Regions from separate parts of the Paraburkholderia sp. J10-1 genome, predicted to be linked through region 1. Evidence: riboswitches for the same ligand, from Rfam matches in the RefSeq annotation. Region 1 holds a riboswitch; the other holds the start of a gene.
The links. Region 1 has a riboswitch for thiamine pyrophosphate ahead of U5A65_RS35490 (FAD-dependent oxidoreductase). Riboswitches for the same ligand answer to the same signal wherever they lie in the genome.
Positions count from the first base shown of each region.

Region 2: linked by a shared signal. The riboswitch ahead of thiC (phosphomethylpyrimidine synthase ThiC) and the one ahead of U5A65_RS35490 (FAD-dependent oxidoreductase) in region 1 are both predicted to bind thiamine pyrophosphate.

Region 1 is NZ_CAJMYW010000020.1:75,974-80,154, reverse strand. It holds gene U5A65_RS35495 (ABC transporter ATP-binding protein/permease) at 1-1,242, opposite strand, end outside; TPP riboswitch at 1,529-1,642, shown strand; gene U5A65_RS35490 (FAD-dependent oxidoreductase) at 1,891-3,039, shown strand; gene thiS (sulfur carrier protein ThiS) at 3,082-3,279, shown strand; gene U5A65_RS35480 (thiazole synthase) at 3,361-4,176, shown strand; gene thiE (thiamine phosphate synthase) at 4,173-4,181, shown strand, end outside.
Region 2 is NZ_CAJMYW010000005.1:115,123-119,303, forward strand. It holds gene thiC (phosphomethylpyrimidine synthase ThiC) at 1-1,869, opposite strand, end outside; TPP riboswitch at 1,973-2,102, opposite strand; gene U5A65_RS17955 (GreA/GreB family elongation factor) at 2,176-2,583, opposite strand; gene U5A65_RS17960 (hypothetical protein) at 2,910-3,197, opposite strand; gene U5A65_RS17965 (EamA family transporter) at 3,306-4,181, shown strand, end outside.

The DNA.
Region 1 (4,181 bases):
GCGCACGAGCCAGCGCGAACCCGGCTTGATGGCGATGTCGCGCACTTCGGAAAGCGGCATGCCGTTGGGCAGCGCGAGCTTGAGGTGCTCGGTGGCGAGTTCGTTGCTGTCGATGAAGTGCAGGTTGATGCCGCCGTGCTCGGTGGCGGGCGAGACCGATTCCTTCAGTCGCGGCGAGTGCACCACACGCACGAATTCGCGCAGACGATTCACGGTGGCGCGCCATTCGACCAGCGTGGAGTAACTGTTGATGAACCACGAGAACGAATCGCTCACGGTGCCGAACGCCTGCGAAATCTGCATGAGCACGCCGAACGTGAAGGCGCCCGCGAAGTAGCGAGGCGCGGCCACGACGAGCGGGAAGATGATGGCGATCTGGCCGTAGAAGCTCAGCACGAAGGTGAGGCGCTTCGTGTACTTCATCACGCGCCACCAGTTGTCGCGGATGTGCAGGAAGAGGCCTTGCGCGTTGCCGCGCTCGGTGTCCATGCCGTCGTAGAGCGCGATCTGCTCGGCGTTCTCGCGCAGGCGGATCAGGCCGAAGCGGAAGTCCGCCTCCACCTTTTGTTGCTGGTAGTTGATCGACACGAGCGGGTGGCCGACCTTCTGGATCACGACCGAGCCGAACACGGCGTAGAGCGCGGCGGCCCAGACCATGTAGCCCGGAATCGCGAGCGGCGTGCCGCCCAGCGTGATCGTGAGCGCACCCGCGAGCGTCCACAGGATCGTGATGAACGAGATCAACGTGACGACCGTGGAGAGCAGGTCGAGCGTGAGCGAAAGCGTGGTCGTGGCGAACGACTGGAGGTCGTCGCTGATCCGCTGGTCGGGGTTATCGGCGAGGCGGTCGCGCTCGATTCGGTAGAACGCGCCCTTGCCGAGCCAATCGCTCAGAAAGCGCGTGGTGAGCCACTGGCGCCAGCGAAACCCGAGCATCTGGCGCAGATACCGGCCATACACCGCGAGGATGATGAAGCCGAACGCCAGTTCGGTGAAGGTCATCAACAGAGGCGGAAAGCGCTTGACGTCCTTGGCCTGCAACGCGTTGTAGAACTCCGCGCTCCAGCCGTTGAGCCGCACGTTGATCCACACGACGAGCAGGTTCATCACGATGATCGCGACGAGCAGCCCCCAGGCGATCCAGCGTTCCTCGGAGACCCAGTAGGGCTTGATCAGGCTCCACGCGGTGATCTTCTGGTGCTCGTTCTGATCGGGCGTGGCGCGGGCAGGTTGATTGGTCATGTGCATCCTGAAGGTGTGGCCGCCCGTTGGGGGCATGCGCTGCGTGCCGCATGGCGGCTGCGGTGCAGCGATTTTTGCAGCGATTCTGTCGCCGGGCGCTTAAGTGAGTCTTAATGGGCAAAAAGCGGAGACAAAAGCGCACGCCGGCGCCGCCGTAGCGTGGCGGTCATTGTCTCACCGCGCGGGCTCGTGAGGCGAAAGCGGCGGGCTCAGGCCATTGTGCCAGAGCAGGCGTCCCGCTCCGCCGAGGTTTGCGGGCCGCGCGCCTTTTGTGGTCTAATCGACCTTGACGAAACAGGGGTGCTTCACCGGTATGCGGGGCATGCCGTACTGAGGCTGAGAGAGACCCTTCGCACCCGATCCGGGTAATACCGGCGCGGGAAGTTTCCAGAAAGTCTTACCGGAGCGCCCAGCATTTGCAGGGGCGCCAGGATTCCCGCCGGGCTGCGCTTTGGGCGCACGGGTTCGTACGAATTCCTTATCGGGACGTACGGGCCGTCTGCGCCGCATAGCCTCCACGGTCGGCCTTGCCAGCCGGTTTCGTCCTTGGGTACGTCTGCTGCTGCCGTACGGAAAGGATACGATGACCGCCTATTCTCTTTGTTCCCCGATTTTTATCGCGTTCGCGCTGCGTGACGGAGCGTCGTCATGAGTCGCGCCCATCACCGTAGTGCGGGCAGCGTGCCCGACTTCGCCGTGCTCGGCGGCGGTTTGAGCGGCCGGCTCGTCGCATGGCGGCTCGCCGGCTCCGGCCATCGCGTCGCGCTCTACGAGCGTGGCGGCCCCGAAGGCGGCGAGGCCGCGGCCTGGGTCGCGGCGGCCATGCTCGCGCCGCTCGCGGAGGCCGCCGTTGCCGAATTGCTCATCACCGAGCTTGGTGTCGCGTCGCTCGAAACCTGGCCGCGCATCCTGGCCGAGTTGCCGGAGCCCGTGTTCTTCCAGCGCAATGGCACGCTCGTGGTCTGGCATACCGCCGATCGCACCGAAGCCCCGCTCTTCGAGCGCCGCGTGCGCGCCAACGCGCCGCGTTCGCTGGCCGACGCGAACTTCGTCGCGCTCGCCGGCGCGCAGCTCGACGCCGCCGAACCGGCGCTCGCCGGGCGCTTCGCGCGCGGCTGGCTGCTCGAAGGCGAGGGTCAGCTCGACAATCGCCAGGCGTTGGCCGCGCTGGCGGCGGGGCTGGCCGAGCGCGGCGTGCAAACGCACTGGCACACCACGGTCGACGAGGCTAATCCGCCGCCTGCGCGCGTGACGATCGACTGTCGCGGGCTAGGCGCCAAACCTGTGCTGCCGGGTTTGCGCGGCATTCGCGGCGAGGTCGCGCGCGTGCACGCGCCGGGCATCACGCTCACGCGCCCCGTGCGGCTCTTGCATCCGCGCTATCCGCTCTATATCGCGCCCAAGGAAAACGACGTCTTCGTGATCGGCGCGACCGAGATCGAAGGCGAGGACCGTTCGCCCGTGAGCGTGCGCTCGGCGCTCGAGCTGCTGAGCGCGGCGTTTGCGGTGCATCCGGCGTTCGGCGAGGCGCGCATCCTCGAGTTGAACACGCAGTGCCGCCCGACGCTGCCCGACCACCGCCCGGCTCTTATTTGGGACGGCAAGACCACGCTGCGCGTGAACGGTCTCTACCGTCACGGCTTCATGATCGCGCCGGAAGTCGCCGACGAAGCCGCGCGCATTGCCCAAGCGCTGCTCGATGCGCGCGTGAACGACGCCGAGTCCTTCGAGTCGCTGCGCCGCGCGTCGCGCTGGAGCGAGATGCTGCACGCGCAGGGCGCACACGAGCCGGCGTGACGCATCGCCAGAATCAAACCGTAGTCTGAGAACGTATTTGCCATGGACATTCATATCAACCAGAAGCCGATCACGCTGCCCGAGGGCGCGACGGTCGCCGATGCGCTCGCCGCATTTGGCGCGCGTCCGCCGTTCGCCGTCGCGCTGAATGGCGATTTCGTGGCGCGCGCCCAGCATGGCGCGCGCGCGCTCCAGGCGGGCGACCGCCTCGACGTCGTGAGCCCCGTGGCCGGCGGCTGAGCCTCGCTCGCCCAGGCCACCGGTCGCGCGCATCGCATGTATCGCGAGCGCTTTCACGACACCGCCCAAGGATTCCAACCCATGACCACCACTCCCACCGCCGACGCGCTCACGCTCTACGGCGAAACCTTCGCGAGCCGCGTGCTGCTTGGCACGTCGCGCTATCCGTCGCTGCAGTCGCTCGCCGATTCGATGGCGGCCGCGCGCCCCGGCATGATCACCGTTGCGCTGCGCCGCCAAATGAACGAGGGCACCGCCGAAGCGGGCTTTTTCGATCTGCTCAAGCGCCAAGGCGTGCCGCTCCTGCCGAACACGGCTGGCTGCCTCACCGTCAACGAGGCGGTCACGACCGCGCACATGGCGCGCGAAGTCTTCGAAACCGACTGGATCAAGCTCGAACTGATCGGCGACGACTACACGCTGCAGCCCGACCCGGTCGGCCTGATCGAGGCCGCGGCGCGCCTCGTGAAGGATGGCTTCAAGGTGCTGCCGTACTGCACCGAGGACCTCGTGATTGGCCGCCGTCTGCTCGACGCGGGCTGCGAAGCGCTCATGCCATGGGGCGCGCCGATCGGCACCGGCAAGGGCGTGATCAATCCGTACGGTCTGCGCGTGCTGCGCGAGCGCTTGCCCGATGTGCCGCTGATCGTCGATGCGGGCCTCGGCGTGCCGTCGCATGCCTGCCAGGTGATGGAGTGGGGCTTCGACGGCGTGCTGCTCAACACGGCCGTTTCGCAGGCCACGCACCCCGAGGCGATGGCGCGTGCGTTCGCGCTGGGCGTCGAAGCGGGGCGCGCCGCGTTTCTCGCCGGGCCGATGGCCGAGCGCGAGGCGGCGGTTGCGAGCACGCCCGTGGTCGGCATGCCTTTCTGGCACCAGGATGGAGACAAGCGATGACTGAA
Region 2 (4,181 bases), on a different contig from region 1:
TTTTTTCAGGGCTTCGTCGTCGCTCACGCCTTGCTTCGCGGCGAAGTCGCGCACGTCCTGGGTGATCTTCATCGAGCAGAAGTGCGGGCCGCACATCGAGCAGAAATGCGCCACCTTGGCCGAGTCCTTCGGCAGCGTTTCGTCGTGGAACTCGCGCGCCTTGTCCGGATCGAGACCGAGGTTGAACTGGTCTTCCCAGCGGAACTCGAAGCGCGCCTTCGACAGCGCGTTGTCGCGCACCTGCGCGCCCGGATGACCCTTCGCAAGATCGGCCGCATGCGCCGCGAGCTTGTACGTGATGATGCCTTCCTTCACGTCGTCCTTGTTCGGCAAGCCCAGGTGTTCCTTCGGCGTGACATAGCAGAGCATGGCCGTGCCGAACCAGCCGATCATCGCAGCGCCGATGCCCGAAGTGATGTGGTCGTAGCCCGGCGCGATGTCGGTGGTGAGCGGCCCGAGCGTGTAGAAGGGCGCTTCCTTGCACCAGTCGAGCTGAAGATCCATGTTCTCCTTGATGAGTTGCATCGGCACGTGGCCCGGGCCTTCGATCATCACCTGCACGTCGTGCTTCCACGCGATCTGCGTGAGTTCGCCGAGCGTCTTCAGTTCGCCGAGTTGCGCTTCGTCGTTGGCGTCGTAGATCGAGCCGGGGCGCAGGCCGTCGCCGAGCGAGAAGCTCACGTCGTATTCCTTCATGATTTCGCAGATCTCTTCGAAATGCTCATAAATGAAGGACTCCTTGTGATGCGCGAGGCACCACTTGGCCATGATCGAGCCGCCGCGCGAGACGATACCCGTCATGCGGTTCGCGGTGAGCGGCACGTATTGCAGGCGCACGCCCGCGTGGATCGTGAAGTAGTCCACGCCTTGCTCGGCCTGTTCAATGAGCGTGTCGCGGAACATCTCCCACGTGAGGTCTTCGGCCTTGCCGTTGACCTTTTCGAGCGCCTGGTAAATCGGCACCGTGCCGATCGGCACCGGCGAGTTGCGGATGATCCACTCGCGCGTTTCGTGAATGTGCTTGCCGGTCGAAAGATCCATGACCGTGTCGCCGCCCCAGCGGATCGCCCACGTCATCTTGTCGACTTCCTCGCCAATCGACGACGTGACCGCCGAATTGCCGATGTTCGCGTTGATCTTCACGAGGAAGTTGCGGCCGATGATCATCGGCTCGCTTTCCGGGTGGTTGATGTTCGCCGGGATGATCGCGCGGCCGCGAGCGATTTCCTCGCGCACGAACTCGGGCGTGATCGCCTGAAGGGCATTCGCGCCGAAAGCCGCTGCGCCGAACGCCTGGCCCGGATGCTGGCGACCCATCATCGCGGCGAGCTTCGCACCGTTCGGGCCGCTGGCCTTGAGGCTTTCCAGATACTCGGCGCGGCGCTGGTTCTCGCGAATCGCGATGTACTCCATTTCCGGCGTGATGATGCCTTGACGCGCGTAGTGCATCTGCGTGACGTTCTTGCCAGCCTTCGCGCGGCGCGGCGTGCGATGCAGGCCTGGGAAACGCAACTCGGCCGTTGCGGGGTCGGCGGCGCGCTCGCGGCCGTATTCGGAGGAGAGGCCCGGCAGCGCTTCGGTGTCGCCGCGCTTTTCGATCCAGCTCTGGCGCAGCGCGGGCAGGCCCGCACGAATGTCGATCTTCGCTTCCGGATCGGTGTACGGACCCGAGGTGTCGTAGACGTAGATCGGCGGGTTCTTCTCGCCGCCGAAGCCCGTGGGCGTATCCGCCTGCGTGATTTCGCGCATCGGCACGCGGATATCGGGCTGCGAGCCGGTCACGTAGATCTTGCGGGAATTGGGCAGCGGCGCGATCGCGGCTTCGTCGACGTGCGCGTTGGCGGAAATGAACTTCGGATTCGCGTTCATGCGTCTCTCTCTCCATGCAATGCAAAGTGGGAACAGCGGCTTAGCAGGAGACGAGACGGAACGTGGACGGACTTCGCTGTGATGGATGAGGCGTTGAGCGATGTTGCGAAGTCCGGACGCTTCCCTGCGCTGGCATTATCCAGATCAGGTTCAAAGGGTATTTCTCACCCGCGAAATACGCAGCACGACTTTCGTTCGATGCGGCGCATAACGCAGGACCCCCGCGTAAGCAAGGCCAAACGATACACCGCGCTGCGACGATCTGGCAAGTGCCTTTGCGCGCGAGATGTGTCACGCGCGCGGAACTTACAACGTGAAATCCTTCGAGGCTTCGGGCTGAAACAGGATGCGTTCGATCTTCAGTGTTTCGACCGCGCCGCCCGGCGTCGTGAAGCGCACGGCGTTGCCCCGTTTGGCGCCGAGCAGCGCGAGTCCCGCTGGCGAGAACACGTTCAGCCGCCCGGCGTCGACGTTCGCCTCATGGGGATAGACGACGGTGTACGTGAGGGCTTCGCCGTTGCGCTCGTCCACGAGCGTCACCTGCGAGTTCATCGTCACGACATTGGCGGCGACGTCGCGCGGCTCCACGATTACGGCGTGTTCGAGCAGTTCGTCGAGCATGGTTTGACGGGCCGGTGCGGCGCCGGGTTCAGCGGCGCATTTCTCGAGGCGGGCGACGTCGAGTTCGGTGAGGTAGCGGATTTTTTTCGACATGACGGTTCTCCTTGCGATCCAGATGAAAGTCGAGGGACGGGCGAGGGCTGGCGGGCGAAATGGCGCGCGGGCCGCAGCGGGGCGCAACGGATCGGCCCGGAGCCCGACCGAACGGCTCCGATGGCTTGGGGAGGCAGGTTCAGTGCGGACGCCGGGCGGCGGTAAGCGGGGCGGACAGGGGAGGCAGGGCGCGCGCTCGGGTGGACAGCGGCCGCGCCGCCGTTCGCTCGCGGCCGGCTCGCGCACGCGCCCGCGCGCTGCGCAAACTGCGCGGCGGCAAGACGGGGACGGGACGCGAAACAAGCGAAAACATGGCGAACGGCGTGTTAGAAATGAAGTAAATGAAAGTTAAACGAAAGATTCGACCATGCTAGCACGATCTCACAAACCTGGCGCGACGCTGTCGCAGCACCGCGATAGGGTGCGCGATCGGCCATTCCGGCTCGCGCTTCGCACTGTGACGCGAACACAACGACACACCGCGCATAAAGCATCCTGAAAGCATCCGCGACGACCGGCGTTGTTGCATAATGCGGTTCGCCCGTCCCGGGTGTCCTTCGCACTCCGTCCTTTTTCGCGTTCTTGCGCATCTGCACCATGCCGTCGAGCTTCACCCGTCCCGCCGCCTTGCCGCCGGGGCGCCCGCGGTTCTGCCCTTCACGTGCCGCGGCAAAATGACGATGCCTCCCCGTTTGCCTTCACGCGTGAACCCCCAATCTTTCATGTCAACGGTCCTTCAGGCCGCCGCCGCGCTATGGCGTTTCGTGCGCGGCGTGCGGTTGCCGCAGTCGCGCGCCGGGCGCGTCGCGCTCTCGCTCGCGGTTGTCTACTTCGTCTGGGGCTCGACGTATCTCGGCGTGAAGGTTGCGCTCGAATCGTTCCCGCCGCTGCTTCTCTCCGGCTTGCGCAATCTGCTTGCCGGGATCGGGTTGTTCGTCTTTGCCATGCGCCGGCGACCCGTCATGCCGACCCTCCTCGAAGTGCGCAACGCGGGCGTGGTGGGCACGCTGCTCGTGGGCCTGTCGAGCGGCATGCTCGCTTACGGCATGCGGACCGTGGGCACTGGCACGGCGGCCGTGATGGTCGCCACAGTGCCGCTCTTCGCGACCGTGATCTCGGCGGTGACCGGGCGGCGCGTGGCGAAGGCCGAATGGGCTGCGGTCGCGCTCGGTCTCGTCGGCATTGCGATCCTGAGTCATGGCGGCGGTGCTGCGGGTTCGGCGGGCGGCAGCCTCGCGATTCTGTGTGGCGCGCTCTTCTGGGCGATCGGCGCACATCTGGCGGGCAAGCTCAGGTTGCCTACCGATCTGTTCATCGCGACGGCGCTGCAAATCGGCCTCGGCGGCGCCATTTCGACCTCGGTCGCGTGGATCAGCGGCGAACGCATGGGCGAGTTGCACGTTCTGCCGCTCGTGGCGTTCTTCTACCTGATGTTCATCGGCACGATGGCGGCCTACGTCGCCTATGGCTATCTGATCCGCAATACCAGCCCGCTCGTTGCGAGCAGTTGCATGTACGTGAATCCCGTTGTTGCCGTCGCGCTCGGCGCGCTGCTGCTCGGCGAGCCGGTCACGAGTGGCACCGTCGTCGCGACCGTG